DNA from 3 places in the Mesorhizobium sp. M0410 genome. Region 1 is predicted to be linked to each of the others. Evidence: predicted binding sites of a transcription regulator. Region 1 holds the regulator's gene; each other region holds the start of a gene.

Region 1 (9,923 bases):
ATCGCACCATCGACTACCTGACCTTGCCGAAATCGCTTGTCGAGCCGATAGAAGCGCCGTCCGACAGCGTGCTTTCGGCCTATTTCGAGGACAACAAGAAAACCTACGCCGCGCCCGAATACCGCAAGTTCTCCTATGTCAGGCTCGAGCCGGAAGACATCATGGATTTGAGCGCGGTGACCGACCAACAGGTCAGCGACGACTACAACAAGAACAAGGCGCGCTACACCACGCCGGAGATGCGCACCATCGAGCAGCTTGTATTCAAGACGCCTGATGCCGCAAAGGCGGCGCTCGATTCGCTCAGGACCGGCGCGACTTTCGACAAGATCGTCGCCGCCGAGGGCAAGACCCCGGCCGACACGCTGCTCGGCACGCTGGCCAAGGACAAGATCGCCGACAAGGCGGTCGCCGACGCCGTCTTCAAGCTCAACGTCAATGAGGTCAGCCCGGTCGTACAAGGCGCATTTGGTCCCGTTCTGCTGCGCGTCACCGAGATCAAGCCGGAAGTGGTGAAGCCGCTGGCCGAAGTATCCGAGCAGATACGCAAGGACCTGGCACTGGGCGAGGCAAGCCGCATCTTGCTGGACGTGCACGACAATTACGAGGATACGCGCGCCTCGGGCAGTTCGCTCGCCGAGGCAGCCGCCAAATTGAAGCTGAAGGTCGTCACCATCGACGCCATCGACCGCACCGGCCAACGGCCGGATGGAAGCATCGTCAAAGACCTGCCGGAATCGCCGGCGCTCATCAAGGCGGTGTTCGAATCCGAACCCGGAACCGACAATGAAGGTCTCACCACCGCCGATAACGGCTTCGTCTTCTACGACGTGAGCGCGATCACGCCGGCCCGTGACCGCACATTGGACGAAGTCCGCCAGAAGGTCGTGGCCGACTGGACCGCGGCGGAGACCACCAAACGGCTCACCGCAAAAGCGCAAGAGCTCGAGAAGCGTCTCAAGGCCGGCGCGACGCTCGAGGTGATCGCCGGTGAGCTCAAGCTCGAAAAACAGACCAAGCGCGGCGTCAAGCGCGATGCTGACGACGTCGATTTCGGCAAGGAAGGGGCCGCCGCGATGTTCGGCGTCGGCGAAGGCGGCACCGGGCTGATCCCCTCGCCCACGGGCGACGGACAGATCTTGTTCAAGGTTGCCGAGGTATTCGAGCCCGCCGGGGCCGACGCCAGCTCAGTACCCCAGGACGCACAGAAATCCTTCACATCCGGCATGTCCGACGACCTGCTCGACCAGTTGGTAGCGCAGTTGCAGACGCAATATGACGTCCGCATCGATCAGACGGCCGTAACCCAAGCCCTGGCCAGATGAGCGCACTGAAGATCCACATCGCCAAGGTCGCCGCCGGCAGCGCTCTTTCTTTCGAGGAGGCGCGCGAGGCCTTCGACATTATCATGTCGGGCGATGCTACTCCGGGCCAGATAGGCGGCTTCCTGATGGCATTGCGCGTGCGCGGCGAGACCGTCAGCGAGATCGCCGGCGCCGTCGCCACCATGCGCGCCAAGATGCTGCGCGTCGAAGCCCCCGAGGGCGCCATCGACATTGTCGGCACCGGCGGCGACAATTCGCACAGCGTCAACATTTCGACCGCATCCGCCTTCGTCATCGCCGGCAGCGGCGTGCCCGTCGCCAAGCACGGCAATCGCGGACTGTCCTCGCTGACCGGCGCCGCCGATGTGCTGATCGCATTGGGCGTCAAAATCGACATCCCTCCGGAGACGATCGGCCGCTGCATTCACGAGGCCGGCGTTGGCTTCATGTTCGCGCCGGCGCATCACCCGGCGATGAAGCATGTCGGCCCGACCCGGGTCGAGCTCGGCACCCGGACCATCTTCAACCTGCTGGGCCCGCTTTCCAATCCGGCCAGTGTCAGACGGCAAATGGTCGGCGTGTTCCTGCCCGAATGGATCATGCCGGTGGCAGAAACGTTGAAGGAGCTTGGCGCCGACCACGCCTGGGTCGTCCATGGCGACGGCTATGACGAGATCACCACCACCGGCGAAACGCAGGTCGCCGAATTGGCCGGCGGCGAGATACGCAGCTTTGTGCTGACCCCGGAAGCAGTCGGGCTGACGCGTCACACCAAGGACGAGTTGCGCGGCGGCGACGCCGCCCACAACGCCCAGGCACTGCGCGACATGCTGGGCGGCGCCGCTGGCGCCTTTCGCGATACGGTGCTGATGAATGCCGGCGCCGGGCTGGTGGTGGCCGGCAAGGCGACGACGCTTGCCGACGGCATGGTAACGGCGGCGCAGGCCATCGACAGCGGCCGCGCGCTGAAAGTGCTCGACAGGCTGGTCGAGATTTCGAACGGTTAAAACCATGTCCGACATCCTGCGCAAGATCGAGGCTTACAAGCGCGACGAGATCGCGGCGGCCAAGGCACGCGTGCCATTGGCCGAGATCAAGGCACGGGCGACGGATGCCGACGCGCCGCGCGGCTTTCTTTCCGCCCTTGAGACTAGGCGCAAATCCGGCGGGTTCGCGCTGATTGCCGAAATCAAGAAAGCTAGCCCATCCAAAGGCCTGATCCGCGCCGATTTCGATCCGCCGGCGCTGGCCAAGGCCTATGCGAAAGGCGGTGCCGCCTGCCTTTCGGTGCTGACCGACACACCCTCTTTCCAAGGCGCGCCCGAATTCCTCACCGCTGCGCGCGCTGCCGTCGAGTTGCCTACCTTACGCAAGGATTTCCTGTTCGACCCCTATCAGGTCTACGAGGCCAGGGCATGGGGCGCCGATGCCATCCTGATCATTATGGCCAGCGTCGACGACGCGTTGGCAAGAGAACTCGAAGCGATAGCTTTCGGGCTCGGCATGGACGCGCTGGTCGAAGTGCATGACGAGGCGGAAATGGAACGTGCGCTGCGGCTGTCGTCGCGGCTGATCGGCATCAACAACCGCAATCTCCGGACCTTCGAAACCAGCCTCGAGACCTCGGAACGGCTGGTAGCGATGGTACCGAGCGGCCGCCTTCTAGTCAGTGAGAGCGGGATCTTTTCGCATGACGATTGCCGCCGGCTGGAGCGGAGCGGCATCGCTACTTTCCTGGTCGGCGAGAGCCTGATGCGTCAACAGGACGTGGCCGCGGCAACGCGCCTGCTGTTGACGGGCAAGGCGCCGGCAGAGGCGATCTGAGATGGCGGCCGCCCTCACCCATCTTGGCGCGCAGGGCGAAGCCAACATGGTCGATGTCGGCGACAAGGCTGAGACGGTGCGCACGGCAGTCGCGGAAGGTTTTGTCGCGATGCGGCCCGAGACGCTGGACATGATCCTCGCCGGCGACGCCAAGAAGGGCGACGTGCTGGGCACCGCGCGCATTGCCGGCATCATGGCGGCCAAGAAGACGCATGAACTGATCCCGCTCTGCCATCCGCTGCTGCTGACCAGGATATCTGTCGACATCGAGCCGGACGTCGCACTGCCCGGCCTGAAGGTGACGGCATTGACCCGCGTCACCGGCAAAACCGGCGTTGAGATGGAGGCCCTGAGCGCCGTCTCGGTCGCTTGCCTGACCATCTACGACATGGCCAAGGCGGTCGACCGCGCAATGGTCATCTCCGGCATCAGGCTGGTTGAAAAGACCGGCGGCAAATCCGGCGACTACAAGATCACCGGGGCCACCGAGGCAGGCCGCTAATGGCGCTGGTCCCAGTTGCCGAGGCGCTCGAGCGCCTGCTGGACGGAGCAGTTGCACTGCCGGGCGAACGCGTCGCGCTGCTGGATGCCGCCGACCGCGTGCTGGCGGAGCCGGTTGTGGCGCTCCGCACCCAGCCGCCGTTCAACGCCTCCGCCATGGACGGCTATGCCGTGCGGGCGGCCGACATCGCGTCCCTACCGGCAAGGCTTTCGGTGATCGGCATGGCGCCGGCCGGACGCGGCTTTGCCGGAACGGTGCAGCAGCGGCAGGCCGTGCGCATCTTTACCGGCGCGCCGCTTCCCGAAGGCACCGACACTATCGTTATCCAGGAGAACGTCCGCGACCTCGGCGGCGGCAGCGTCGAAGTGACAGAGCCGACGGTGCAGGGGCGCAACATCCGCCGCCTTGGGCTCGATTTCGCCAAGGGCGATGTCCTGCTGCCCAAAGGCCGCCTGCTCGATTCGGCCGCCTTGTCGCTGGCGGCATCGGCCAATCACCCCGAGGTCGGCGTGGTCAAACGGCCGCTGGTCGCCATCATCGCCACCGGCGACGAATTGCTGCCGCCGGGCAGCGAGCTTGGCCCCGACCAGATCATCTCCTCTAACGCCTATGGTGTCGCTGCCGCCGCACAGTCGGTCGGTGCGCGGGCGCTCGACCTCGGTATCGCGCCGGACCGCAGGGAGGCGATCGCGGCATTGGTTGAAAAGGCCGTGAAGGCTGGCGCGAACGTCATCGTCACACTGGGCGGTGCCTCGGTCGGCGACCACGACTTCGTCCATGACGTGCTGACCGGGCAAGGCATGACGCTCGATTTCTGGAAGATCGCCATGCGACCGGGCAAGCCGCTGATGTTCGGGTGGCTGGGCGACATTCGCTGCATCGGCTTGCCCGGCAACCCCGTGGCGAGCCTGGTCTGCGCTCAGCTCTTCCTGAAGCCGCTGCTGGCGCGCCTCGGCGGCCGCGCCTTTCAGCAGGATATCCGTCGGGCACGGCTCGGTGCTGCCATGCCGGCCAACGATCTCAGGCAAGATTATGTGCGGGCTGTTGTCACAGACGACGCCGGTGCGCTGGTGGCGACGCCGTTCGGCATCCAGGATTCCTCGATGCTGAAAATGCTGGCCGATGCCAACGGGCTGATCGTCCGCGCGCCGTTCGCGCCTGCTGCGGCGGCGGGCTCCCCCTGCGACGTGCTGATGCTACGCTGAACCTGCCTCACTCCGAGGTCAAGGTCCGGGTCAGCGGATGGTCTGGATCGGCCAAACCGTCGATGATGTTGAAATGATGCCGGTCGGGCTCGACTACGGAGCTGGTCGCGGCACCCAGGCCGATCCAGATGTTGGCCAGCAACGCGCTCTGGCGCAGGAATTCGGCGCGCTCGCCGCCGCCGGCCCAGCAGGTCAGGCGGGCCTTTTCCATCGGGCGCAGCAGCACCGGACTTTCGGCCTGCGCCTCGGCCTCATCGATCGCCAGCGTCTCGTTCATGCCGGTGCGCATGATCGGGCGCAAATCATGCACCCCCGAGATCGACACCACGTGACGAACGCGCCGGACCACTTCGGGCGCCAGCGGCGTCGTCCTCGTAACCATCCGGCTAACAAGATGGCCGCCGGCCGAGTGCCCGGTCAGCATCAGCGGCCCTGCGACCATCGCCGCCGCCTTGCCTATCGCCGCGCCGACTTCCTTGACGATGCTGCCAATGCGTATCTGCGGACAGAGCGTGTAGGACGGCATGGCAACTGCATAGCCGCGATCAACAGCGCCCGCGGCAAGATGTGACCAGAAACTCTTGTCGAATGCCATCCAGTAGCCGCCATGGACGAACACCACGACCCCCTTCGGCTTGGTGGCCGGCAGGAAAAGATCGAGCCGGTTGCGTGGGTTGTCGCCATAGGCCAGGTCGAGCCGCGCCCTGCCCTCGGTCAAAAGCGCGTCGCGGAAAACCTGCGCGGGCTCGACCCAGGCCGCCGGCCAGCGATCGCTGCCGGCTATGTTGGCGCCGTTGGCATAGGCGTTGTCCCAATCGGCAATGTGACGTTCGAACACCCTGCGCCCTCCCTGGCAATATGGCCTTGCAACCTGGCCGCGAGCATCGCGCGGCGCGTCGTCGCCAGCCTCACGATTCCAGCTCTCGCATCGATCTCAAGTGACAGCCGCCTTGATGGCGAAGCGCGCATCCTTCCACGCACCGGTGCGCAGGATGTCCTCAAGCACTTCGACGGCCTGCCAGACATCGGCATAGCCGACATAGAGCGGGGTGAAGCCGAAGCGCATGGTCGATGGCGCGCGAAAATCGCCGATCACGCCACGTTCGATCAGCGCGCGCATGATCTGGTAGCCATGCTCATGCATGAATGAAATCTGGCTGCCGCGTTTTTCCCCATCGCGCGTGCTTTCGAGCGTGAGGCCGTAAGTGCCGCACTTTGCCTCGACAAGCTCGATGAACAGATCGGCCAGTGCGATGCTCTTCTTGCGCACCGCCGTCATGTCGACATCGTCCCAGATGTCGAGCGCGCCCTTCAGCGTGCGCATCGAAAGGATCGGCTGGGTGCCGCACAGAAACCGGCGGATGCCGGTGCCGGCCGCATAGCCTGGCTCGAAGGAGAAGGGCCGTGCATGGCCCCACCAGCCGGTGAGCGGCTGCTGAATGTCGGCAAGATGCCGCTCAGCCGCATAGATGAAGGCAGGCGCGCCCGGGCCGCCATTCAGATATTTATAGGTGCAGCCAACGGCAAAATCGGCGTTGGCTTTGTCGAGCTCGACTGGCATCGCGCCGGCGGTGTGGCAGAGATCCCAGACGATCATCGCCCCGGCTTCCTGGGCCCTGCGCGTCAGCGCCGGCATGTCGCGCAGTTCGCCCGATTTGTAGTTGACGTGGTTGACCAGCACCACGGCGGTGCGATCGTCGATCAGCTCCTCGATGGTCGGCGCGTCGACCGCCGAGAGGCGCAGCAGCGCATCTTTTCGCGTCGAAACCACACCCTCAGCCATGTAGAGGTCTGTCGGAAAACTATCGCCCTCGGCGACGATGACCTGCCGCTCCGGTCGCATGGCCATGGCGGCGTGCAGCAGCTTGTAGATGTTGACCGACGTCGTATCGCAGACCACCGTCTGGCCGACCGCGGCACCGATCAGGCGCCCTAGCTGGTCGCCAAGTTCAAGCGGCATGTTGAACCAGCCGGCCGTGTTCCATGCGCGGATGACATCATGCGACCATTCTTCGGTCGCGGCCTTGTACAATTCATCGAAAGCGGCACGTGAAGCAGCTCCTAGCGAATTGCCGTCGAGATAGATCACTCCTTGCGGCAAGACAAAGCGGTCGCGCATCGCGCCCAGCGGATCCGCGGCATCCATCGCCTTTACGGCCACGAGATCGGGAATTCCCGTCATGATTTGCCTGCTCCCCCAAAAAATCCAACGCAACGCCGGACACGCATCAACTGTTCTTCTGTTCTTCCATTACCTGGTTGCGCGTGCAAGGCTCCACCGGCGAGAAGCAGCCTGACCAGGCGGTGGAAACCTGGAGTTAGCCCGAGGTTGGCGTTTTGAGTTCGTTTCGTTCACGGCGCATTGACCAAACCGCACAGTCGATAGGGGTTCACTTCCGTGCCCTTTGCCGACCGACGGCCGATGCCAGTACCGCCTTCTAGGAGGCCAGAACGGCGCAAATGAAAGCAGAATCAATGCGATGAGGCTCGCGGCGGCGAAAATACGGTACGCCGGTAGGGGACGTCGTTTGTTTCCCGAGCCTTAACGCATTCATTAAACTTTAAACAGTTGCGGAACACAACTGGAACAGATAGTGTCTGTTCTGGGTTTGTTTTCTGATTCTGTTGGGGGTCGCTATGCTGACACGCAAACAACACGAACTGCTTATGTTCATCCACGAAAGGTTGAAGGAAAGCGGTATCCCACCGTCCTTCGACGAGATGAAGGAAGCGCTCGACCTGGCTTCCAAATCCGGAATCCACCGACTGATTACGGCGCTGGAGGAGCGCGGCTTCATTCGCCGTTTGCCCAACCGGGCCCGTGCACTGGAGGTGCTACGCCTGCCTGACTCGATCGCCCCCGGCCTCAATGCGGCACGCAAGTTCTCGCCGAGTGTCATCCAGGGCAGTCTTGGGCAAGGTGCCCCTCGGCAGGGCAAGCCGACATCGTCGCGCGTCCCTGCAGCCGGCAATGACGACGATGTCGTCGCCGCCGTTTCGATCCCGGTGATGGGCCGCATCGCCGCCGGTGTGCCGATCGATGCTATCCAGCACCAGACGCATTCGATTTCGGTGCCGCCGGATATGATCATGGGCGGCGAGCATTATGCGCTCGAGGTCAAAGGCGATTCGATGATCGAGGCTGGCATTTTCGACGGCGACACGGTGATCATCCGCAATGCCGATACGGCGAGCCCCGGTGAGATCGTGGTGGCCCTGGTCGACGAGGAGGAAGCGACACTGAAGCGGTTCCGCCGCAAGGGCGCCTCGATCGCCCTGGAGGCCGCCAATCCGGCCTACGAGACGCGCATCTTTGGACCAGACAGGGTCAAGGTGCAGGGCAAGCTCGTTGGGCTGATCCGCCGCTACTGAGTTGCGCCCTTGGTGCCGGCTTTTGGATTGTCGGCCCGGTATGGCGGCAGGCCGCGCGCCGCGCGTGAAAATTTCCGCTGCACGTGCCAGGGCCGGTATGATTTTTCGACGGCGAAGCGGATTTCGGCGCGTGTTGCCGCTTGTGGATCGAAATAGACGGCCGCACTTCCTGCGCGCGCCAGTTGCCGTTTTGTGACGACGAGGACCAGCCGGTCGTAGTAGCAGGGATTATGGGCGGTGGCGTCGTCGATGACGATCAAGCTGGCGAAGGCGCAGGCTGGCCGTGCGGTATCGCGATCCTTGGCTTGCGCAATGATCGCGCCGGATGGATGCCTGGCGAGGCAGAGACCGTCCGTGCAAATGAACGGCATGCCCGGCGGTAGGTCGGCCGGATCGGCAATGTCGAATTGCGGATCGTTCTTTCCAGGTGTTTCCGGCGCGACGATAGCCTCTGATGTGAGCGCGCGTTTCCAGTTGTCGATGGTGAACTCATTCGGGCGTGCCCGGTTGACCGCGAGCTCACCGCTGCCGATCGGCAGCGCGACCAGCCGTGCGTCCTCCGAGATCAATACGTCGGGTACGCGTGTCTGCGTTGTCGTCAGCAAGCCGGCGAGCGCAAAAGGAAGTGCCGCCAGCCGCAACCAGGTCGTCGCCATGCTGGCAATGACGAGGGCGATCGTCACCAGAAGGACGGATCTCAGCGAAATCAGCCCGACCGCATCGATCGGCGAGCGCTCCGAGATCCACCCGGACAGGGCGATCATCGCCGTCAGCCCCTTGCCCATCACGTATAGGAAAGGCCCATCCGCGCCGAACGGCATCGCCAGCGCACTGAGGACGGCGAAGGGCATGACGACCAGTGAGACGATGGGCATGATGGCCAGATTGGCGAACAGGCTGAGCGGCGCCACGCGCTGGAAATGCCATATGGCGAAAAGCGCCGTGGCGCTCCCTGCAATGATCGAGGTCATCGCCAGGCCGCCCATGCCCAGCAGGACCTTTCGCGTGGCGAGGCGTAGCGGCGACCGCCGCGGCGGCGGCGTGGTGGCCCTGCCGGCGCGGTAGTCGGACCAGCCGGCATAGGCGCCGACAAGGGCCGCCGTCGCGGCGAAGGACATCTGGAAGCTCGGACCGACCACCTCGTGTGGCGACACCAGAATGACCGCGATGGCCGAGATCGCCAGGTTGCGCATGGTGAGCGCGGCCCGGTCGAACAGCACGGCGATAAGCATCACCGCCAGCATGATGAAGCTGCGTTCGGCCGCTACCACAATGCCGGAAAAGACGAGGTAGGCCGCAATCGAAAAAAGCGCGGCGGCCGCGGCATATTTCTTGACCGGCCGTCGCGATGAGAAATCGGGAAACAGCGCAAAGGCGCCGCGTAGCAGCGCCATGATGGTGCCGGCGACCAACGCCATATGCAGCCCCGAGATAGAGATGATGTGATAAATGCCTGTACGCCGCATCGCTTCGTTGATCTCCTCGGGAATGCCTGCGCGCACGCCGACGATCAGCGCAGCAGCAATCTCGCCCTCGGCGCCGCCGATGCGGCTGCGGATATGGTCGGCGATGGATTCGCGCGCGTCTTCGATCGCGGAAGAAAGCCGCGCGGCAAGCGGCATGCTGCTCGACGACACGACTTTCGGATTGCCGAGAAAAAAGCCGCTGCCGCCGATACCGGCGAAATAGCTGTCG
Region 2 (9,923 bases), on a different contig from region 1:
CGGCGGCCCCCTGGATCGCCGTCAGCGGCGATTTGAGCTCGTGCGAGACGTGGGTGGCAAAGGTCTGGATGCCGTCGGAGCGTGCGTGCAGCTTTTCGGCCATGTCGAGGAAAGCAGCAGAGAGTTCACCCATTTCGCGCGTGCCGTGGTGATCGAGCGGCCTGATCGCCGCGCGGTCGCCGGCGGCGATGCGTTTCGTGCGTTCCATCAGCGCATAGATCGGACGGCTGACGGCGCGCAGGAAGACCAGCCCGATCAGCAGCGCGCCGCCGAGGATGGCGATTGCCGCCAGCGCCACCTTGCCGCGCTCGCCATAGAGATGCTTGACGATGTTGTTCGGCGTCCGCGACAGATAGACGACGCCGGCGACCTTGCCGGAGACCGCAACCGGCATGGCCACGAAGACGCGAACCTTGGTGCCGCGGCTGACCGAATAGAGCGGCGGCGACGGCTGGTCGGGAACCCGCAGCCTGAGCGCGCTGGCGTAGCGGCCGGCAAGCGCTGCGCGAACCTCTTCGACAGCCGCGAGCGACAGGCCGGCCTCCTCACGGCCGGCGATGACCACGCCTCTGGGATCGAGCAGCCGGAAGCCGGCGAGCGTGGTCTTCTGCGTCTCGGCAAGAATGCCCGACAGGCGTGCGCCGATTGCCGCGAAGGCGGGATCGGCGCTGGCCGCGGTGGCCGCGGGCCGGGTCGGCAGGATCCCGTCGGACGCAAGATCGAGGCCCGGTTCGATCGGCTGGTAGGGAGAGGCCCGATCGCTGGTGTTGGGTGAAGGCACGGGTGCGCCTAGCTTTTCCGGGGCAAGGCCGGCCTCGCGAACCTCTTGCGCATAGATCGCGCCAAGGGCGGCGCCTTGGGCGATCAGCTCGGCCTCGGTCTGCCTGATCAGCTGGTTCTCGTAGAGCCGGAAGAAAAACAGGCCGGCCAGCGGCAGCGCCATCACCATGATCAGGATGGCGATGACGACCGTGGCGAGGCGAGGCCGCCATTTGCTGCCAATCAGTTCTTGGGCGCTCACGCGCCGCATCCGCCCAGCCGAAAACCGACGCCGTGCACGGTCTCGATCGCGTCGACGCAGCCGACGGCCGCCAGCTTGGCGCGGATATTGCGGATATGGCTGTCGACGGTGCGGTCTGCGACATGGATATTGGCCGCATAGGCGTTGGCCATCACCATGTCGCGGCCAAGCACATGCGCCGGCCGCGCCAAAAAGCCTTTCAGAATCGCGAATTCGATCGACGTCAGCGCCAGCGGCTTGCCGTCGAAGCTGGCTGTATGGCTTGCCGGAACCAGCAACAGTCTGCCATGCGAGAATTGCCGGTCGTCGGCTGGTTCCGGCGTGGGCCGGGAGCGGCGCAGGATGACGTTGACGCGGGCGACCAGCTCGCGCGGGCTGAACGGCTTGGTGACATAATCATCGCCGCCCATCTCCAGCCCGAGCACGCGGTCGATCTCTTCATCCCGCGCGGACAGGAACAGCACCGGCAGGTCGGATGTGTGGCGCAGCCGCCGGCACACTTCCAGCCCGTCCATTTCCGGCATGCCGATGTCGAGCACGACGAGATCGGGCGCATGGCGCTCTATCGCCTGCAGGGCAGCCGCGCCGTCCGGCACCGCCAGCGTTTTCATGCCGGCCTTTTCCAGCGCGAAGCAGATGATTTCGCGAATGTGCGGGTCGTCGTCGGCGACCAGTATGTGGTTCGGCATCAAATCAGCGGCCCGGCATGAAGGGTTCGGACATCGGAGGAACCACGAACGGGCCACGCCTGTCGAGGGCGCGGTTGAGCCGCCAGTCACGAAAGCTCCAGCCCCGCCAGTTTTCCTGGCCGGCGCGGAAGCGTGCTTCGTCCTGTGCATACCAGCCGGCGAGTTCGCGGATGGAGGCATCCTCCGCGGAAACCGTCCTGCTCTGGTGCTGGACGAAGCGATCGAGCGCTGGCAAGGCGCCGGGCCCGAGCGAGCGCAGGTACCAGACGTCGAGCTGGGTGCCTTGGCCGGTCATTTCGAAGCAATGGTCGACATTGTAGTTGGCGATCAGCGCGGCAAAGTTGATGAACGAGCAGGCATAGAGCGTCGCCGATAGCGTCAGAAGATTGGCGGCAAACAGCCATTCGTTGGACTTTTCGCGCGCGATGCGGGCTATGATCAGGACAAGGCCCGCCGCCACCAGCCCCATCCAGACGAACGCAGCGACACGCCAATAGGTCAGCGCATAGATACCGACATAGAGATCGAGCCGCAGGATCGACGAGACCACCAGGAGGATGTTCTGCGCCACCCAGGCATAAACCAGCCGGCGGATGAGCGGATCGCCGGAGGTCGCACTTCCCGGCCGCAGCGCCGCCAGCACGAAGCCGGCGGCCAGCAGCGCCGTGACGATCAGCGGATAGGCGCCGCGATGCGCGTAGGCGGCATAGGTCAGCCGGTCTGGAAGCGCGATGCCGCCCCACAGATAGGTGGCGTCGAGTGCGCTCTGCACCGCGAACAGGATGTTGAAGACGACGAGCGCGCGGAGGATAGCGGCCTTGCCGAAGACGATGTCCTCGATGGTGGTCCTGGTGGCCGGCGTCGCCGGTGCGCTGGCTGGCGACACCCTGCGGCGGCGGAGAAAGCGCGGCAGGCGCGGCTGCAGAAATGCCCAGACGCAGGCAAGCACGAACAGCCAGAAGGCGAGACGTGGCAGCTGGACGAGGTCGAGCAGTGCCATCAGGTCGATCAGCGAGAACCAATATTCAATGACCGGATTGGCGGCGCCGAACAGCGCGAGAAACACTGCGCCGAGGCTCAGCGGCATGACCCAGACGGCGATCGCCGCAAGGCGCATGCGTCGTCGGCCAAGCCGCCGCGCCGCCTTGCGCCAGCGGAAGAAATCGCGGATGAACCGAAAAGGCGCTGCGAGCAGGAAGGTCAAAAGCTGGCCGGCAACGCGGGCAAGCCCGTGTCGCAATCGCCCTCCCAGCGAAAGCACGAAGACGGCCATCGCCGCCAGCGCAATGGAGACGGACAGTGCGCTGACATTTTCCACAAGCGGCAGCAGCCCCACAAGCAGCGCAACCGGCTTGAACAAGAACTTGCCATCGTTGAAGACGCCGAGAGGACGGAGAGCCATGCTCGCCGCGGCAATCGCAACGCCGAACAGGAAAAGCGTGATGCCCGCCGGTTGGCCATAGAAGAAGAAATCGGCCAACGCGACGAGCAGGACGGCAACGCCGAAGCGGCTGCAATAGCTCGGCGCCGCCGAGAGGAATACTGTCATGATCGGGCTTTCTCGGCGGCTTTGATGCGGCCGGTGGGCAGGGATTTGCGGACGAAAGGGAGGAGGGTTGCCAAAGTCTGGGGCGGATCGACGAGCCACCAGCTTTCGCGGCGAAGCCGGTACGGCACGGACCAACGGGAGTTCGTTTGCTCTTGCATGCCGCCCTTGTCGCATTCTGCCGGGTGGCAAGCGGGGCGCAGACGAGGAGATTTTCCGAAATTACGTGCAGTTTTTATGCACGGCTTGCCTCGGCTGGCTGCAGGCGGCATAGATCGAACATGATCACCGAAAGCTACCGCCCGCGCCGCTCGGTGCTTTACGTTCCGGCCTCGAACGACAAGGCGCTGGCCAAGATTCCGCCGCTGACCTGCGATGCCGTCGTCATCGATCTCGAGGACGCCGTCGCCCCGGTCGACAAGCTTTCCGCGCGCGAAAAACTGGCGGCGATTTTCGCCGGCCGTTCCAACCGGCGCTGCGAAATGGTGGTGCGCATCAATGCGCTGTCGAGCGAATGGGGCGCCGACGATCTGCTGGCCGCGGCAAAATGCACGCCCGACGCCATCCTGCTGTCCAAGGTCGACACTCCGCGCGACATCCTCGAGGCCGGCGACGTGCTAGACGACAATTTTATCGCGGACGAGGTCAAATTATGGGCGATGATCGAGACGCCCAAGGCGCTGCTCAATATCGGGCCGATTGCCGAGCTCGGCCGCGACCCGGCCTCGCGCCTGGTTTGTTTCGTTGCCGGAACGAACGACCTGGTCAAAGACACCGGCATTCTCGCCACGCCCGATCGGCGCTATCTCGTGCCATGGCTGATGCAAATGGTGCTCGCGGCGCGTGCCGGCGGCCTCGACCTGCTCGATGGCGTCTTCAATGATTTTCGCGATATGGACGGGTTTGCGCGCGAGTGCACGGAAGCGGCCGCCATGGGTTTTGACGGCAAGTCGCTGATCCATCCGGCTCAGATCGAAGCCGCGAACCGCGCCTTTGCACCGTCGCCCGAAGCAATAGCCGAAGCGCGCGCGGTCAAGGATGCCTTCGCGCTCGCCCAAAATACCGGTAGGGCGGTAGTTGCGCTGAACGGCAAGATGGTCGAGCGGCTGCATCTGGCGCAGGCCGAAAAACTGCTGGCGAAGGCCGCCGCTGTTCGCGCATGACTAACGCAACTGACGACAGGATTGAAGAATGAAACTCTACCGTTTTCTGTCCGGTCCGGACGATTCCAGCTTCTGCCACAAGGTGACGGCGGCGTTGAACAAGGGCTGGCACCTGTTCGGCTCGCCGACCTATGCCTATGACCAGGAAGCCAAGACCATGCGCTGCGGCCAGGCCGTGGTGAAGGACATCGAGGGCCAGGAATACGGCCCCGACACCAAGCTCAGCGATTGGTAGGGAGGTTCGCTGAAGCGCTCGTCCTTCGTCATCCTAGGGCGTAGCAGTCGCGAAGCGACGTCGCGGAGTACCCTAGGATCCATGCCGTTACCTCTGCCGAAGGGCACGGCGGATCAGGATTAGTCTAGTGTGATCTACCACCGATCGGGATAGCCCCGTTACCCAGAACGGGATGATGAGCGTTCGGTTCTGCACCGCCGGCGCACTGCATCACTATCACGGCATGGATCCTGGGGTCTGCGCCGCGTCGCTTCGCTCCTTGCTCCGCCCCAGGATGACGAGGAGCGGGGTCGCTCACTCCGCTGCCTCTTCGATCTTCTCCATATCGTCGTCCGACAGGCCGAAATGGTGGCCGATCTCGTGGATCAGCACATGGGTGACGATGTCGCCCAGCGTTTCCTCGTTCTCGGCCCAGTAGTCGAGGATGGCGCGACGATAGAGGGTGATGCGGTTCGGCCCCTCGCCGGTCTGCGGATTCCAGCGCTCGGCGATGCCGCGCCCCTCGAACAGGCCGAGCAGGTCGAAGGGCGTTTCCAGCGAAAGGTCGTCCATGATCTCGTCGGTCGGGAATTCGGCGATCTGAATGACGATCTCGCCGGTCAACTTGCGAAAGTCCTCCGGCAGATGGGCATAGGCCTCCAGCGCCAGGAGCTCGATTTCCTCCATCGTTGGCGAAAGCTGGTCGTGCCAGATGCGTGTTTGGTAGATGCGAGCCATGCTTTGTCCTTTGATCCCGGCATATAGGCTTTCAGGCCGAACTCGGCAAATGGTCGGGCTGCCGCCTTTGCCCCAGGATCATAAGCAGGAATAAATTCAGCGTGTCGTAATTCGCGTACGCACTGAGGAGGTGGTACCGTGCTGAACAAATTTCGAGCCGATGAGTCGACGGAAATGGTGGAAGGCGCGTCCTAGAGTTCCGCGACACCTTTCTTGCCCCTCGGGAAGGTTTGGTGGTCGTGATTGAGGTCTACCTAGACGAATCTGGCACTGACCATGACTCGCAAATTCTTTCCGTATCCGCCGTTTGGGCTTCAAAAGAAGACTGGCAGATCTGGACCCTCGAGTGGATCGTGGCGAAGGCGCCGATAAAAATTCACCACTCGGTCGATTGCCATAACAGGCATGGGGAGTACGAAGGGTGGACCCGTGAAGAGCGAGATAGACACGTCAAGCGCATCCTGCCGGTAGTCAAAAACCACTACATTCGGGGCATTATCGCCGCCGTCGACAGGCGGAAACTGAGCGAGGTCTTGGCTCACAAACATAGCTTAGCCATCAAGCCGGAAGACATGGTACGCGGCTGGTACTACATCTGCCTGCAATGGGCCCTTCGCAGCACGTGGGAGAAACTCGCATCGGAAGGCCACGATAACATCGCATTCGTCCATGAAGCCAACCAGTACAGCGCGGCGGCGACTGAGGCGTTCCAGCAAGTCCAGCGGCATTTTCCGGGAAAATCGGCGACTTTCAATTTCGGCTCAAAAACTAGGCACCCACCGCTTCAATGCGCAGACGTATTGGCATATGAGGGGAACCATCAAATGAGGAATTTTCGCGGTCCCCTACGAAAAACCCTCCAAGCTATCGACCCTAGCTTCAGCCGCTTTAGCTTTCGCAAATATGACGATGAAGAAGTCGATCAAATCGCCGACTTTACCGCCCAATATTTGAGACGCGTCGCCTCAGAATTGGCTTCAGGCTAGAGTCAAAAGCCGCCCCCTTTTTATCAACCCCAGGCTCCCGAGCGGTTTCCTTGAAAAGCTCGGATTGCTCTTTCTGGGAATAAATTCCCCATGACTCCGCTTGACTCTTCGGGCGGCCTCTGGAATCTATAGGAACATAACGGGAACAATTGTGAGTGGAAGCTGACCGTCATGGCGACAAGCGCCGTGGCGCGGGAGACTGTTTTTGCCCTGCGCCGCCAGATCGCGAAGATCGAAGGGACCTTGCCCGAGCGCCTGGAGGCGCCGGCCAGTTCGTCGTTTGACGCGGATGTCCCTCGTCAGAGTCTGACACCCTCTCGGCATCCGACACCCGCTCGGAATCTGACCATTGTCCGGCGCGGCCTCGCCGTGGCGCCGCCCGATGCGTTTTTGCGCACCGGCGCCGAGCGCCTCGATGCTGCGCTGAGCGGCGGCCTGCCGAAGGCGGCGGTGAGCGAGTTTCATGGCGCCGCGACCCGCGATGCCGGGGTCGTTGCCGGTTTTGCCTTGTCGCTCGTCAGCCTGATCCTAAGCCAGGGGCCGCGATTGCCGGTGCTGTGGATCGGCACATCAGAGGTTTTCCGCGAGGCCGGCTTTCCCTATGCCAGGGGGCTTCACGCCTTCTTCGGCATCGAGCCGGAGCAATTGCTGTTTTCCGAGGCGCCAAGGCTGCTCGATGCGCTGTGGATCGCCGAGGAGGCTGCCCGGATGACGGCGCTGGCCGCCGTCATCCTCGAAATCCGCGGCAGCCCGCAGCGGTTTGACCTCACCGCGACGCGGCGGCTGCACGCCCGCGCGCAGAGTGCGGGCCGGCCGCTGTTCCTGCTGCGCCAGGCCGGCGAGCCCGAACCGACGGCAGCGCCCGTCCGCCTCATCCTGTCGGCGGCACCGGCGGCAACGCGTAAGACGCTTGCCGGGCCGCTCGCCGGCTCGATCGGCCGGCCCGCCTTCACCGTCGCCATCGGCAAGAGCCGCACGGCCTTGCCCGGAAAATTCACACTGGAGTGGAACCCCGATGAACGCATATTCGAAGAAAGACGGGGCGAGCAAGGAAGGTCTCAGGAATGGGCCCCAGAACGGCCAAAGAATCCTATCCCTGTGGTTTCCGCATCTCGCCGCCGAGAGAATCCTGCGGCAGCGTCTGGGGCGGTCCTGGCGTTCCCGGCCGTCGGATCACCTGCCGCTGGTGATCAGTCACCGCGACCGGAACGCCCAGCGCATCGCCGCCCTCGACGAGCGGGCCGAGGCGCTTAATCTGAAGCGCGGCATGGGCATAGCCGACGCACGCGCCATGCATCCCTCGATCGACATCGTGGAGGCCGATCCGGAGGCCGACCGGCGCCTGCTCGAAGGCCTCGCCGACTGGTGCGACCGCTATACCCCGCTGGTGGCGCTTGACGGGACCGACGGCCTCTATCTCGACGTCACCGGCTGCACCCATCTTTTCGGCGGCGAACGCTCGATGCTGGACGATATCCTGTCGCGTTTTTTCCATCAGGGCTTCGATGTCCGCGCCGAGCTTGCCGCCACGCCTGGGGCTGCCTGGGCGGCGGCGCGGTTTGCTGGCGACCGCATCGTGCCCGATGGTAAGGAGGAAGCGCTTCTCGCGCCCTTGCCGCTGGCGGCGCTGCGCATCGACCCGGAGGTACGCGCCAGCCTCGAAAGCGTCGGCCTGCGCACGGCGGGCGCCGTCATGGCGGCACCGCGCGCGCCGCTGGCCCGCCGCTTCGGCGCATCGCTGCTCTTGCGTCTCGACCAGGCGCTTGGCCGCCTCGAGGAGGCCGTGTCGCCGCGCCTGCCGGTCGCACCGCTTTCGGTCGAGCGTCACCTTGCCGAGCCGATCATGCTGACCGAGGACATCGAGCGGCTGACCGGCATGCTGGCGACCACCTTGAAGAGCGACCTCGAGCGTCGCGGCGAGGGCGCAAGGCGGCTGGCGCTGCTGCTTTTCCGCGTCGATGGCGGCGTCAGCCGCATCGCCGTCGGCACCTCGCGGCCTCTGCGCGAGCCGCGGCTGATCCAGAAATTGTTCCACGAAAGGCTTGCCGCGCTCGAACAGGATATCGACGCCGGCTATGGCTTCGATCTCGTGCGCCTTTCGGTGCTGACCGCCGCCGCCTTCGACATGCAGCAGGCCGACCTTGCCGGCGAGACGAGCGACGACGGTGCCGATATCGCGCTTTTTGCCGACCGCATCCGCGCCCGGCTCGGCGAAGGTGCGGTCTTGAAACCGGTCGCCGTCGAGAGCCATCTGCCGGAGCGCGCCGTCGCCACCCTTCCCTTCGCGGAAGTGCCGCAGAGAACCTCGCCGCCGAAGCAGCCGGACAAGGCGAAGGACGCTCCCACGACCGTCTTCCAGCCGGAACGGCCGATCCGGCTTTTCCGTGCGCCCGAGCCGATCGAGGTGCCGGCCACCGAAATGCCGGAAGGCCCGCCTTTGAACTTCCGCTGGCGGCGCGCGCTCTACCGGGTCGCGCGCGCCGAAGGGCCGGAGCGCATCGCGCCGGAATGGTGGCGAGGGGCGGCGGGACGAGAAGATGCCCCGACCCGGGATTATTTCCGCATCGAGGATGCCGACGGCCGCCGTTACTGGCTCTATCGCCAGGGCCTTTACGGCGCCTCTCAAGTCCCGCCGCGCTGGTTCATGCATGGGATCTTCGCATGAATGCGCTGACGGCCATCCCCTATGCCGAATTCGGCATTCAGTCGAACTTCTCGTTCCTGCGCGGTGCCTCGAAACCGGAGGAGCTGGTGGTCGCGGCAAAATTCCTGGGGTTTTCGGCGATCGGTCTCGCCGACCGAAACACGGTGGCGGGCGTGGTGCGCGCCTGGCAGCAGGCCAAGGTGGAGGGTGTTTCCTATCATCCCGGCTGCCGCCTGGTTTTTTGCGACGGCACGCCGGACATCCTCGCCTACCCGCAGGACCGCAAGGGCTGGGGTCATCTGTGCCGCATGCTGACGCAGGCCAATCTGCGCGACGAGAACGAAAAGGGCGCAGCGCTTCTCAAACAGAGCGATCTTCTCGAATGGGGCGATCTCCTGTCGCTGGCCATACTGCCGGATCTGTCGGCGGACGCGGAAGCTGGCCTCGAACTGATTAGCCGGCTCAGGGATCGCTTCGGCGAAAACCTGAGGCTGGCGGTTTCGCCGGATTACCGCGGTAACGACCGCTTCCGTATCGAGCAGGCGGCGGCGATGGCCGAGCTGGCCGGCATCCCGCTGATGGCCACCAACGACGTGCTCTACCATACGTCGGAACGGCGCCCGCTGCAGGACGTGCTGACGGCGATCCGCCTCAATGTGCCCGTCGCCGAGGTGGGGCTGGAGCTGGCGGCCAATGCCGAGCGTCACTTAAAGCCGCCGCTGGAGATGGCACGGCTTTTCCGCAGGCATCCGCAAGCGCTGGCGGAAACGCTGCGTTTTGCCGGCGAGCTGACCTTCTCGCTCAGTGATCTGCAATACAACTATCCCGACGAGCCGACGGAATCGGGCCTCGGGCCGCAGGCCGAGCTGGAAAGGCTGGCCAAGGAGGGGGCCGCCATCCGCTACCCCTCGGGCGTGCCCGC
Region 3 (9,923 bases), on a different contig from region 1:
AGCCGCATCTGCCCGGCCACGTCACCGAAGGCTCGGTCCATGCCGTGGCGGCAGCACCGTTCGGCAACGCCTCGATCCTGCCGATCACCTGGATGTATATTCGCATGATGGGCGCTTCCGGCCTGAAGCAGGCAACCGAGACGGCGATCATCTCCGCCAACTATGTGGCGACGCGGCTTGGCGAGCATTTCCCCCTGCTTTACAAGGGGCGCAACGGACGCGTCGCGCATGAATGCATCCTCGACACCCGCGTGCTCAAGGACAGCGCCGGCATCAGCGTCGACGATATCGCCAAGCGGCTGATCGACTATGGCTTCCACGCGCCGACCATGTCGTTCCCGGTCGCTGGCACGCTGATGGTGGAGCCGACCGAATCCGAGCCCAAGCGCGAGTTGGATCGTTTCTGCGAGGCCATGATCGCCATAGCCGGCGAGGCAGCCAAGGTGGCGAAGGGCGAATGGCCGTTGGCCGACAATCCTCTGGTCAACGCTCCGCACACCGCCGCCGAGGCACTGGCCGGCCAATGGACCCATCCCTATTCGCGTCTGGAGGCGGCCTACCCCGCCGGCGATGCCGATACGGCAGCAAAGTACTGGCCGCCGGTGTCACGCATCGACAATGTCGCCGGCGACCGCAACCTGGTCTGCTCCTGCCCGCCGCTGTCGGAATATCTGGGTGCGGCGGAATAGATCATGATTCCGAAAAGTGGAATCCGGTTTTCCGACAAGATCATGGGTCTAACAAGAAGATAGAAACCCCAATCAGGCAGAACGCAAGGCCGGCCCGTCGGCCTTGCTCGCCCGGTCCCGAACGACGACGCGATTTCGCCCGGCGCGCTTGGCCGCATAGAGTGCTGCGTCGGCTTCGGCCAGCACATCGTCGAGACCGGTGCCGTTTGTTCCGCCAAAGCCGATGCCGCCGCTGACTGTGCTTCGCAACGGACCAAGTTGTGTGGCCACGACTTCCGTGCCGAAGGCGACGCTGATCTTGCTCGCAATGTCATAGGCCTTCTCTTCCGGCATCCGCGACATGACGAGCACGAACTCCTCGCCGCCCAACCGGAACGCGTCGACGCCGGTCCTGGCGTATTTCCTGATGACGGCGGCAAAGCGGCGCAGAACCTGGTCGCCGACCGGATGACCGAAAACGTCGTTCGTCCTCTTGAAATGGTCGAGGTCGAACATGGCGACGGACATGAACGGGCCGAAGACCCGTTCGCCGTAGAGTGCCGTCAACGCCCGCCGGTTCATCAGCCCGGTCAATGGATCGGTCATCGTCTCGGCCTTCAATTCGATCTGCGCCTGCAAATGGTGCAGGGAGAGCGTCAATGCGCCGAGCCCGGTCATGCAGGCGACGGCTACGACGGAATTCACCCGCTCGGCCCAATTGTCGGGCGCAACACCCAGCACCCATTGCCCCTTGACCAGCAGGACCGCGCCGCAAAGTCCAAACGACAGCGCACAGACGCCGCTCAGGAACGAGACGACCAGCAATATCCGGCGATCGTGACCACCCTCAATCCAGAACATCGCCCCGATGAGCGAGAGCAGCGCCGTTACCGTCGCGTAGGTGACAATAAAGCCGACACCATCAAACCCGAGATACGTCGCGCCCGCGCAAACAGCCATCGCAACCAAGGTCGGCAAGATGGCGCGCCTGTAATCGCCTACGCCGAGATATTGCATGGCCGACAGGCAGATAATCAGGAAACCGAGGCTGAGAGGCGCAAGCACGATCTGGCAAAGCCAGAGGCTTGGATCCCTGGTGTAATGCCAGAACAACACCACATGTGCGACGAGCACGAGAATGCCACACGCCACCGTCAGCACAAAGCGTGCCTGTGGCGCGCTGAACCAGATGGCGAACATGGTGATGCTGAGGCACGTGCCCGACAGCGCCGCCGCGAGCAGGAGCGAACTGTAATCCAACATGCTTAAGCGACAGCCTCTTGAGGGTTCCGCTGCATTCTAGGTCAGCGATAGTCCGCAAATACCGCTTTTTAGCCAATCTTCCGGCGTAACCTTCGGACTGGGTTTACAAAACGTCGATGCTCCAACTTCGACCCCATTTCCGCCGCTTGGCTGTCGAATGGTTTTGCAGTAAGAGGCTCTATCCTCGAACGTAACAGGAACCTCCGTCGCCTGCCCGCGAAAAGCGTGGCAGTATCGGGTGGTGATTCGCAGCATCGGAATCCAGGACCGGCATGGACGACAACAACGATCTTTTCGCCAAATTGGACAAGCAGCCGCAGCCGGCTCGCGCCGCCACGCGCCCGGCCGATCCGCTGGTGCAGGCGGCGAAGCGGCCGGCGCCCCGCGACGCCAGCGAGAGTTACAGTGCCGCCGACATCGAGGTGCTGGAGGGGCTGGAGCCGGTGCGCCGCCGCCCGGGCATGTACATTGGCGGCACCGACGACAAGGCGATGCACCATCTGTTCGCCGAGGTCATCGACAACTCGATGGACGAGGCGGTCGCCGGCCATGCGACCTTCATCGATGTCGAGCTTTCCGCCGACGGATACCTGTCAGTCACCGACAACGGCCGCGGCATTCCGGTCGATCCGCACCCGAAATTCAAGAAGCCGGCGCTCGAACTCATCATGACGACGCTGCATTCAGGCGGCAAGTTCGACAGTAAGGTTTACGAGACGTCCGGCGGCCTGCACGGTGTCGGCGTTTCCGTCGTCAACGCGCTGTCCGACCATCTCGAGGTCGAGGTCGCGATTGGGCGCAAGCTCTATCGCCAGCGCTTCTCACGAGGCGTTCCGGTGACCGGCCTTGAGCAGCTCGGCGACGTGCATAACCGGCGCGGCACGAAGATCCGCTTCCATCCAGACGAGCAGATTTTCGGCAAGGGTGCTGCTTTCGAGCCGGCGCGGCTCTACCGCATGGCGCGGTCAAAGGCCTATCTGTTCGGCGGCGTCGAAATCCGCTGGACCTGCGATCCCTCGCTGATCAAGGAAAAGGACACGACGCCGGCCAAGGCAGAATTCCATTTTCCGGGCGGCCTCAAGGACTATCTGAAAGCCTCGCTCGGCGACGAATTCCAGGTGACCCGTGAAATGTTCGCCGGCAAGAGCGAGAAGCAGGGCGGTCACGGCTCGCTCGAATGGGCCGTGACCTGGTTCGGCGGCGACGGTTTTATCAATTCCTATTGCAACACCATTCCGACCGCCGAAGGCGGCACGCATGAGGCCGGCTTCCGCAACGTGCTGACGCGCGGCTTGCGCGCCTACGCCGATCTGGTCGGCAACAAGCGCGCCTCGATCGTCACTTCCGAGGATGTGATGATCTCGGCGGCGGGCATGCTGTCGGTGTTCATCCGCGAACCGGAATTCGTCGGCCAGACCAAGGACAGGCTGGCGACGATCGAGGCGATCCGCATCGTCGAAACCGCCATCCGCGACCCGTTCGACCACTGGCTGGCGGACAATCCGCAGGAGGCCTCGAAACTGCTCGAATGGGTGATCGCGCGCGCCGACGAACGGGTGCGCCGCCGCCAGGAAAAGGAAGTGTCGCGCAAGAGTGCGGTGCGCAAGCTGCGCCTGCCCGGCAAGCTCGCCGACTGCACGCAGAATGCCGCCGCCGGCGCCGAGCTCTTTATCGTCGAGGGCGATTCGGCCGGCGGTTCGGCAAAGCAGGCGCGCGACCGCGCCAGCCAGGCGGTGCTGCCGCTGCGCGGCAAGATCCTCAACGTCGCCAGTGCCGGCAGCGACAAGCTTGCCGGCAACCAGCAGATATCCGACCTGATCCAGGCCTTGGGCTGCGGCACGCGCTCGAAATACCGCGACGAGGACCTGCGTTACGACCGGGTCATCATCATGACCGATGCCGATGTCGACGGCGCCCATATCGCCTCGCTGCTGATCACCTTTTTCTACCAGGAGATGCCAAACCTGGTCCGCGGCGGCCATCTCTACCTGGCGGTCCCGCCGCTTTATTCGATCCGCCAAGGCGGCAAGGTCGGCTACGCCCGCAACGACGCGCACAAGGACGAACTCCTGCGCACCGAATTCACCGGGCGCGGCAAGGTCGAGATCGGCCGCTTCAAGGGGCTGGGCGAAATGATGGCCGCCCAGCTCAAGGAAACCACCATGGACCCGAGAAAGCGCACGCTGCTCAGGGTCGATGTGATCGAGGCCGAGGCGGCCACCAAGGATGCTGTCGACGCACTGATGGGCACCAAGCCCGAGGCCCGTTTCCGCTTCATCCAGGAACGCGCGGAATTCGCCGAGACGGAAGTGCTGGATATCTGAGCGTCTTCTGCCAGGTGAGCCACAGACGGCGGTTGTTGCGATCCGGATATTTTCGCGAAGGACGAGGCCTGGAACGGTTCAGCGTTCACGGAAACGCCGAACCGCTCTTTCCTTTGTTTTAAAGCAATTCCGGACGGAAAACCGTTTCACAGTTTTCCTGGAATTGCTTTAGGCAGCCGCGATCGCCAGCGCGTGCTCGCGCGCGTTCTCGCGCAACGCGTCGAGATGGATCGACTTGACCAGCCCGGCAAGATCGCCCTCGGCGGACTGCCCGCCCAATTCCTTCAGCATCAGCCAGCTGACTTCCTGCACGCCGGCGAGGCGTTTGCCATTGGCGACCTCGCGCCAGACCTTCAGCGCGCGCAGGATGATTGCGTGGGTGGCGGCGGCAAGCCCGGCGCTGCGGAACAGTGCCTGCAGCGCCACGTCATGGCCGCCGGCCAGCAGTGCTCTCACCCGTTGTTCGGATTGCTGGCTGAGCGCGACCAGGGCCGAACCAAAGAAGTCGACCTTGCCGTGCGCGATGGTGCGGATGACGAAGCTTGCGGTCAGGTCACCGCGCAGACGCAGATGTTCGACAAGCGCTGTATGTTCCTCGGCACGCGTGCCTTCGATCAATGTCACGGAAGCTTTGACGCAGGCATCGCGAGTGACCCGCTCGGCTCTTGCGGCGCCCATCAGCGCCAGCACCAGCGGCGAGCCCTTGAGCGTCTCGCCCACTTTGACCAGCAGCAAATGCCGACAATCGGCGGGCAGGCGCGCATCGGCAATCAGCGCCTCGCGTACCAGAGGCAGATGGCCGTGCCGCTCGGCCATGCGCCGAAAGCTGATCGATGCGATGTCGGCGCCGCTGTTGGCGAGCAGCGTGGTGCAGGCCTCCGGCTCGCCGATCTCGGCGATCGCCGCCGCAACCGACATCGACACCCGCGGCCGGTCGGCGATCACCTTCTGCGTCGCTTTCTGGCCGCCGGCAACCCGATCAATCAGGTCGGCATCAGTAAGCAGTGGCGACCGCGCCAGCACCAGGGCTGCGACTTCCGGCTGGTCCGAGGCCAGCGCGCTGACGATCTGCGGCGGCGCATGATGGCTCATGGAAAGCGCGTCGGCGATCGCCAGTCGCACCTTCGACGATGCGTCATCGAGCAGCAATGTCAGTGCCGCCTCCGCAGCGCAGCGGTCCTCGAAAGGCAGGTCCGAATCGACATATGCGCGAGCAAGTGCGCTTGCCGCTGCAACGCGCTCCGACACCTTCGCCGTGTGGATCCATTTCAGGAAATGCGAAACGACCATGTCGCCTGCTTACGCCCTTTGCCAGAACGCTTCTGGCCCCTGTCGCGACCGTAGGCACAAATGGTTTACGAACGGTTCACCATGTTCGTTAACTGGCTTGCGAGCCCGGTATGCAACGCCTATCACCCCTTAAGCAGCAGAGGAGATCGACCATGGCCGGGCTTTATCTTGAGGAGTTCGCTGTCGGCCATGTGTTCAAGCACGCGCTGCGCAAGACCGTGATCGAAAGCGACAATATGCTGTTTTCGGTGATGACGCTGAACCCGCAGCCGCTGCACATCGATTTCGATTTCGCCGCCAAGAGCGAATGGGGCAAGCCGCTGGTCAATTCGCTGTTCACGCTGGGCCTGATGATCGGCATCTCGGTCAACGACATCACCGTCGGCACCACCATCGCCAATCTCGGCATGAAGGAGACGGTGTTTCCGCACCCCGTCTTCCACGGCGACACCATTCGCGTCGAGACCACGGTGGTTTCGGTGCGCGATTCCAGGTCCAAACCGGACCGCGGTATCGTCGAGTTCGAGCATCGCGCCTATAACCAGAACGACGTGCTGGTTGCCAAATGCACGAGGCAGGCGATGATGATGAAAAAGGCGGTGTGAAGATGCGTTCACTGCTCTTCGTTCCCGGCGATTCAGAAAAGAAGCTGGAGAAGGGCTTTGGCGTGGGCGCCGACGTGGTCATCGTCGACCTCGAGGATTCGATTGCCCCGCAGAACAAGGGGCTGGCTCGCGACACAGCGGCGCGTTTCATCGCCGGGCACAGGCACCAAACCAGCTCCGCGATCTATGTGCGCGTCAACGATCTTTCGACCGGACTGACCGACGACGATCTGGCAGCGCTCGTGCCGGCAAAACCAGACGGCATCATGCTGCCTAAGTCGAACAGCGGACTGGATGTCCAGCATCTCTCGGCCAAGCTCAGGGTGCACGAAGCTGAAAGCGGCCGGCCGGATGGAGCTATAAAGATCCTGCCGATCATCACAGAAACGGCCGCAGGCGTCTTGGCCGCAGCGACCTACGCCCGTGCAAGCGCGCGGCTTGTCGGCGTCACCTGGGGGGCCGAAGATTTGTCGGCGGCGATCGGCGCGCGCGCGACACGCGACGCGAATGGCCGCTACACGGATGTGTTCCGCCTCGCCCGCACCATGACCATGCTTGCCGCAAGTGCCGCGGAAGTCGCGGCAATCGACACCGTCTTTCCGGACTTTCGCGACATGGCGGGCTTCGAGGCCGAATGCGCCGAGGCCGAGCGCGACGGTTTCACCGGCAAGATGGCGATCCATCCGGCGCAGGTGCCGGTCATCAACGCCGCCTTCACGCCTTCGGCGCAAGCGGTGAAAAGCGCCCTGGCGATCGTCGAGGCATTTAAGGCGGCGGGAAACCCCGGCGTCGTCGGAATCGACGGCAAGATGTACGACCGGCCGCATCTAAAACTGGCCGAGCGGCTCCTGGCGCGGGCCAGGGTAGCTGGGCTTGGCGCTTAGGTCTGTTCCGCGCCGAAATTATCCCAGCCACGGCCCTGAATAATCGGCAGAGAGCTTTGCGGGATCGGGCCGTGGCCGCTCCGGTGCCGGCCCCTGGTAGGAGCCGATATGGACAAAACCGACGACCCGTTCATGCGGCGCCAGGCCAAGGATCGCCCTGCCCTCGGGCACGTCGGAATACCAGTTACTGATCATGTTGGTGCCGTAGCCCAGCGCATTGGCGGCAAGCATCAGGTTCATCGCCGCCATGCCGCCGGACAGGAACATCTCCCATTGCGGGATCTTTGGATTTTCCCTGGGGATCGAGATCACGCCGATAACCAGCGGCGCCCGCGAAAAGCGCGCCAATTCCTGGTTGCGGCGGCCTTCCGGCAGCGGTCCTTCACGCTGCTCGGCAAGTGCCGCCAGCTTCTTGCCGATCTCGATGCGAGACTCGCCGCGATAGAGGATGAAACGCCAGGGCTCCAGCCGGCCGTGGTCCGGCACCCGCGAGGCGGCGGCGATCATCGTCGCGATCTCCGTATCGCCCGGTGCCGGCTCTTTCAAATCTGGGATCGGCGCGGAATTTCGGGTCAGCAGAAAATCGATGATCGGCGACGCCATGGGCGCAAGTCTCCTGGAATTTGAGCTGAAGCGCACCATCGGGACATCGGGCGGCTTGGGCATTGGCGCAGCGCGCCGGACAAAGAGCCCTGTAGCAGAAGCCGACCGGACTCTTAAGCCTTGAAATTGCCACCGCCTTGGGCTTCAACGCAAGGCATGTTTGAGGGGACATTGCGTCTTTTCCTGATATGGCTCGCTGCCGCACTGTTGATGGTGCCGGTTTCGCTCGCCGTCGCCCAGGATGTGGACGGCCTCGGCGAACTGGAACTTCCCGGAATTTCGGGCTATGCGCCTCCGAAAAGCGAGACATCGCTGGTGTTGGGGAGCAGCGGGGCAATCACGCTGTCGGCGCAATTGACAGACAAGGGCGCCGACATCACGCGCGGCATCGTCTGGCGCGTCTTCAAGCCCGAATCGGCCAGCGACGGCAAGTTGCCGATGGTCGCCTCCGCTCATGGCGGTACCGCCGTATTCCAGCTCGAGCCGGGTTCCTATCTGGTCCACGCCTCCTACGGGCGGGCCGGCGCCACCAAGCGCATCACCGTCGGCAAGGAAGCCAAGCGCGAGAGCCTCGTGCTCGATGCCGGCGGCCTCAAGCTCGATGCCGTGCTGTCCGGTGGGGTGCGCATACCGCCGAAGAAGCTGCGCTTCTCGATCTATGAGAGCCACGCCGCGGCCGACGGCGATCGCGCCCTGATCATACCCGATGTCGAGCCGAACAGCGTCGTGCGGCTCAATGCCGGCACCTACCACGTTGTTTCGACCTATGGCGCTGTGAACGCGGTCATCCGCTCCGACATCCGCGTCGAGGCCGGCAAGCTGACTGAAGCGACCGTCGAGCACCGTGCGGCCGAGATGACCATGAAGCTGGTGCGCGAACCGGGCGGCGAGGCGATCGCCGACACCTCCTGGTCGCTGCTGAACGAATCCGGCGATCCGATCAAGGAAACCGTCGGTGCCTTTGCCTCGATGGTGCTGGCCGAGGGCGACTACACCATCATCGCCAAGAACCGCGACCGCATCTACCAGAAGGATTTTACGGTGGTGGCTGGGCACAACCAGGACATCGAGGTTCTGGCCACAGAGGCTTCGGCCATCGATTCCGAGGAAGGCGCCGACTAAGCCCTGCCTCTCTAAGCTGCCTTGCGCATGCGTCGCGCCAACCGGATAGCCGGATAGGCGCGCGGCGTGACAGGCATATGAAAATGGCGGTGGATCGCTCCACCGGCATTCATTGCAGGTCGGCTGGTTCAGGCCGCGCGGCGCTTGCGGTCGGGTGTCACCGCCTCGTCGGCAAGCAGCTTCACGGCAGCTGCGAGACCAAGCGATTCCTGGTCGCGCGAACCGAGACGGCGGATATTGACCGTTTCTTCCTCGGCCTCGCGCTTGCCACAGACGAGGATGACCGGGACCTTGGCCAGCGAATGCTCCCGGACCTTGTAGTTGATCTTCTCGTTGCGCAGGTCGGCTTCGGCAATCAGCCCGGCCGCCTTCAGCTGCGCAACGACCTTTTGGGCGTAATCGTCGGCATCGGAAGTGATCGTCGCCACCACCACCTGCAGCGGTGCGAACCAGAGCGGGAAATGGCCCGAATAATTCTCGATCAGGATGCCTAGAAACCGCTCCATGGAACCGCAGATGGCACGATGCACCATCACCGGCTGCTTCTTTTCCGAATCGGAGCCGATGTAGAAGGCGCCAAAACGCTCCGGCAGGTTGAAGTCGACCTGTGTGGTGCCGCACTGCCATTCGCGGCCGATGGCGTCCTTCAGCACATATTCGAACTTCGGCCCGTAGAACGTGCCCTCACCCGGATTGACGCCCGTCTTGATCCGGTTGCCCGACCGCGCCGCGATCTTGTCGAGCACGTCCTGCAGCACGCCCTCAGCATGATCCCACATCGCGTCGGTGCCGACCCGTTTTTCGGGGCGGGTCGCCAGCTTGACGGTGATTTCGTCGAAGCCGAAATCCGCATAGGTCGAGAGGATCAGATCGTTGATCTTGATGCACTCGTCGGCGAGCTGTTCCTCGGTGCAGAAGATGTGGGCATCGTCCTGGGTAAAGCCGCGCACGCGCATCAACCCGTGCAGCGCGCCGGACGGCTCATAGCGATGCACATTGCCGAATTCCGCAAGTTTTACCGGCAGATCGCGGTAGGACTTCAGCCCGTGCTTGAAGATTTGGACGTGGCCGGGGCAGTTCATCGGCTTCAGCGCAAACACCCGGTCGTCGTCGGTGTCGTCGCCAGCAACCGTCACCTTGAACATGTTGTCCCGGTACCAGCCC

Evidence for each region. Region 1 encodes LexA, which represses DNA repair genes until DNA is damaged. Its sites were predicted from a motif close to TGTTCNNNNTGTGTTCNG; they were not measured.
Region 2: a site for LexA is predicted at 5,513-5,530, ahead of NKI63_RS21985 (metallopeptidase family protein). Genes of this name have one in related genera too.
Region 3: a site for LexA is predicted at 2,116-2,133, ahead of parE (DNA topoisomerase IV subunit B). Genes of this name have one in related genera too.

What each region holds. Positions count from the first base shown of each region.
Region 1 is NZ_JAMYRN010000007.1:138,999-148,921, reverse strand. Features, by position in the region: gene NKI63_RS12245 (peptidyl-prolyl cis-trans isomerase) at 1-1,325, shown strand, start outside; gene trpD (anthranilate phosphoribosyltransferase) at 1,322-2,332, shown strand; gene trpC (indole-3-glycerol phosphate synthase TrpC) at 2,337-3,149, shown strand; gene moaC (cyclic pyranopterin monophosphate synthase MoaC) at 3,151-3,651, shown strand; gene NKI63_RS12225 (molybdopterin molybdotransferase MoeA) at 3,651-4,856, shown strand; gene NKI63_RS12220 (hormone-sensitive lipase) at 4,864-5,694, opposite strand; gene kynU (kynureninase) at 5,791-7,038, opposite strand; gene lexA (transcriptional repressor LexA) at 7,494-8,228, shown strand; gene NKI63_RS12205 (ComEC/Rec2 family competence protein) at 8,222-9,923, opposite strand, start outside.
Region 2 is NZ_JAMYRN010000015.1:107,409-117,331, forward strand. Features, by position in the region: gene NKI63_RS21960 (ATP-binding protein) at 1-943, opposite strand, end outside; gene NKI63_RS21965 (response regulator transcription factor) at 1,018-1,710, opposite strand; gene NKI63_RS21970 (DUF4153 domain-containing protein) at 1,715-3,259, opposite strand; gene NKI63_RS21975 (HpcH/HpaI aldolase/citrate lyase family protein) at 3,541-4,419, shown strand; gene NKI63_RS21980 (DUF1737 domain-containing protein) at 4,448-4,654, shown strand; gene NKI63_RS21985 (metallopeptidase family protein) at 4,949-5,371, opposite strand; gene NKI63_RS21990 (DUF3800 domain-containing protein) at 5,605-6,357, shown strand; gene NKI63_RS21995 (ImuA family protein) at 6,529-7,611, shown strand; gene NKI63_RS22000 (DUF6504 family protein) at 7,544-9,022, shown strand; gene NKI63_RS22005 (error-prone DNA polymerase) at 9,019-9,923, shown strand, end outside.
Region 3 is NZ_JAMYRN010000006.1:8,596-18,518, forward strand. Features, by position in the region: gene gcvP (aminomethyl-transferring glycine dehydrogenase) at 1-689, shown strand, start outside; gene NKI63_RS09940 (GGDEF domain-containing protein) at 762-1,931, opposite strand; gene parE (DNA topoisomerase IV subunit B) at 2,204-4,255, shown strand; gene NKI63_RS09950 (DUF2336 domain-containing protein) at 4,424-5,545, opposite strand; gene NKI63_RS09955 (MaoC family dehydratase) at 5,698-6,150, shown strand; gene NKI63_RS09960 (HpcH/HpaI aldolase/citrate lyase family protein) at 6,153-7,034, shown strand; gene NKI63_RS09965 (nitroreductase family protein) at 7,053-7,637, opposite strand; gene NKI63_RS09970 (RgsD C-terminal domain-containing protein) at 7,794-8,759, shown strand; gene thrS (threonine--tRNA ligase) at 8,888-9,923, opposite strand, start outside.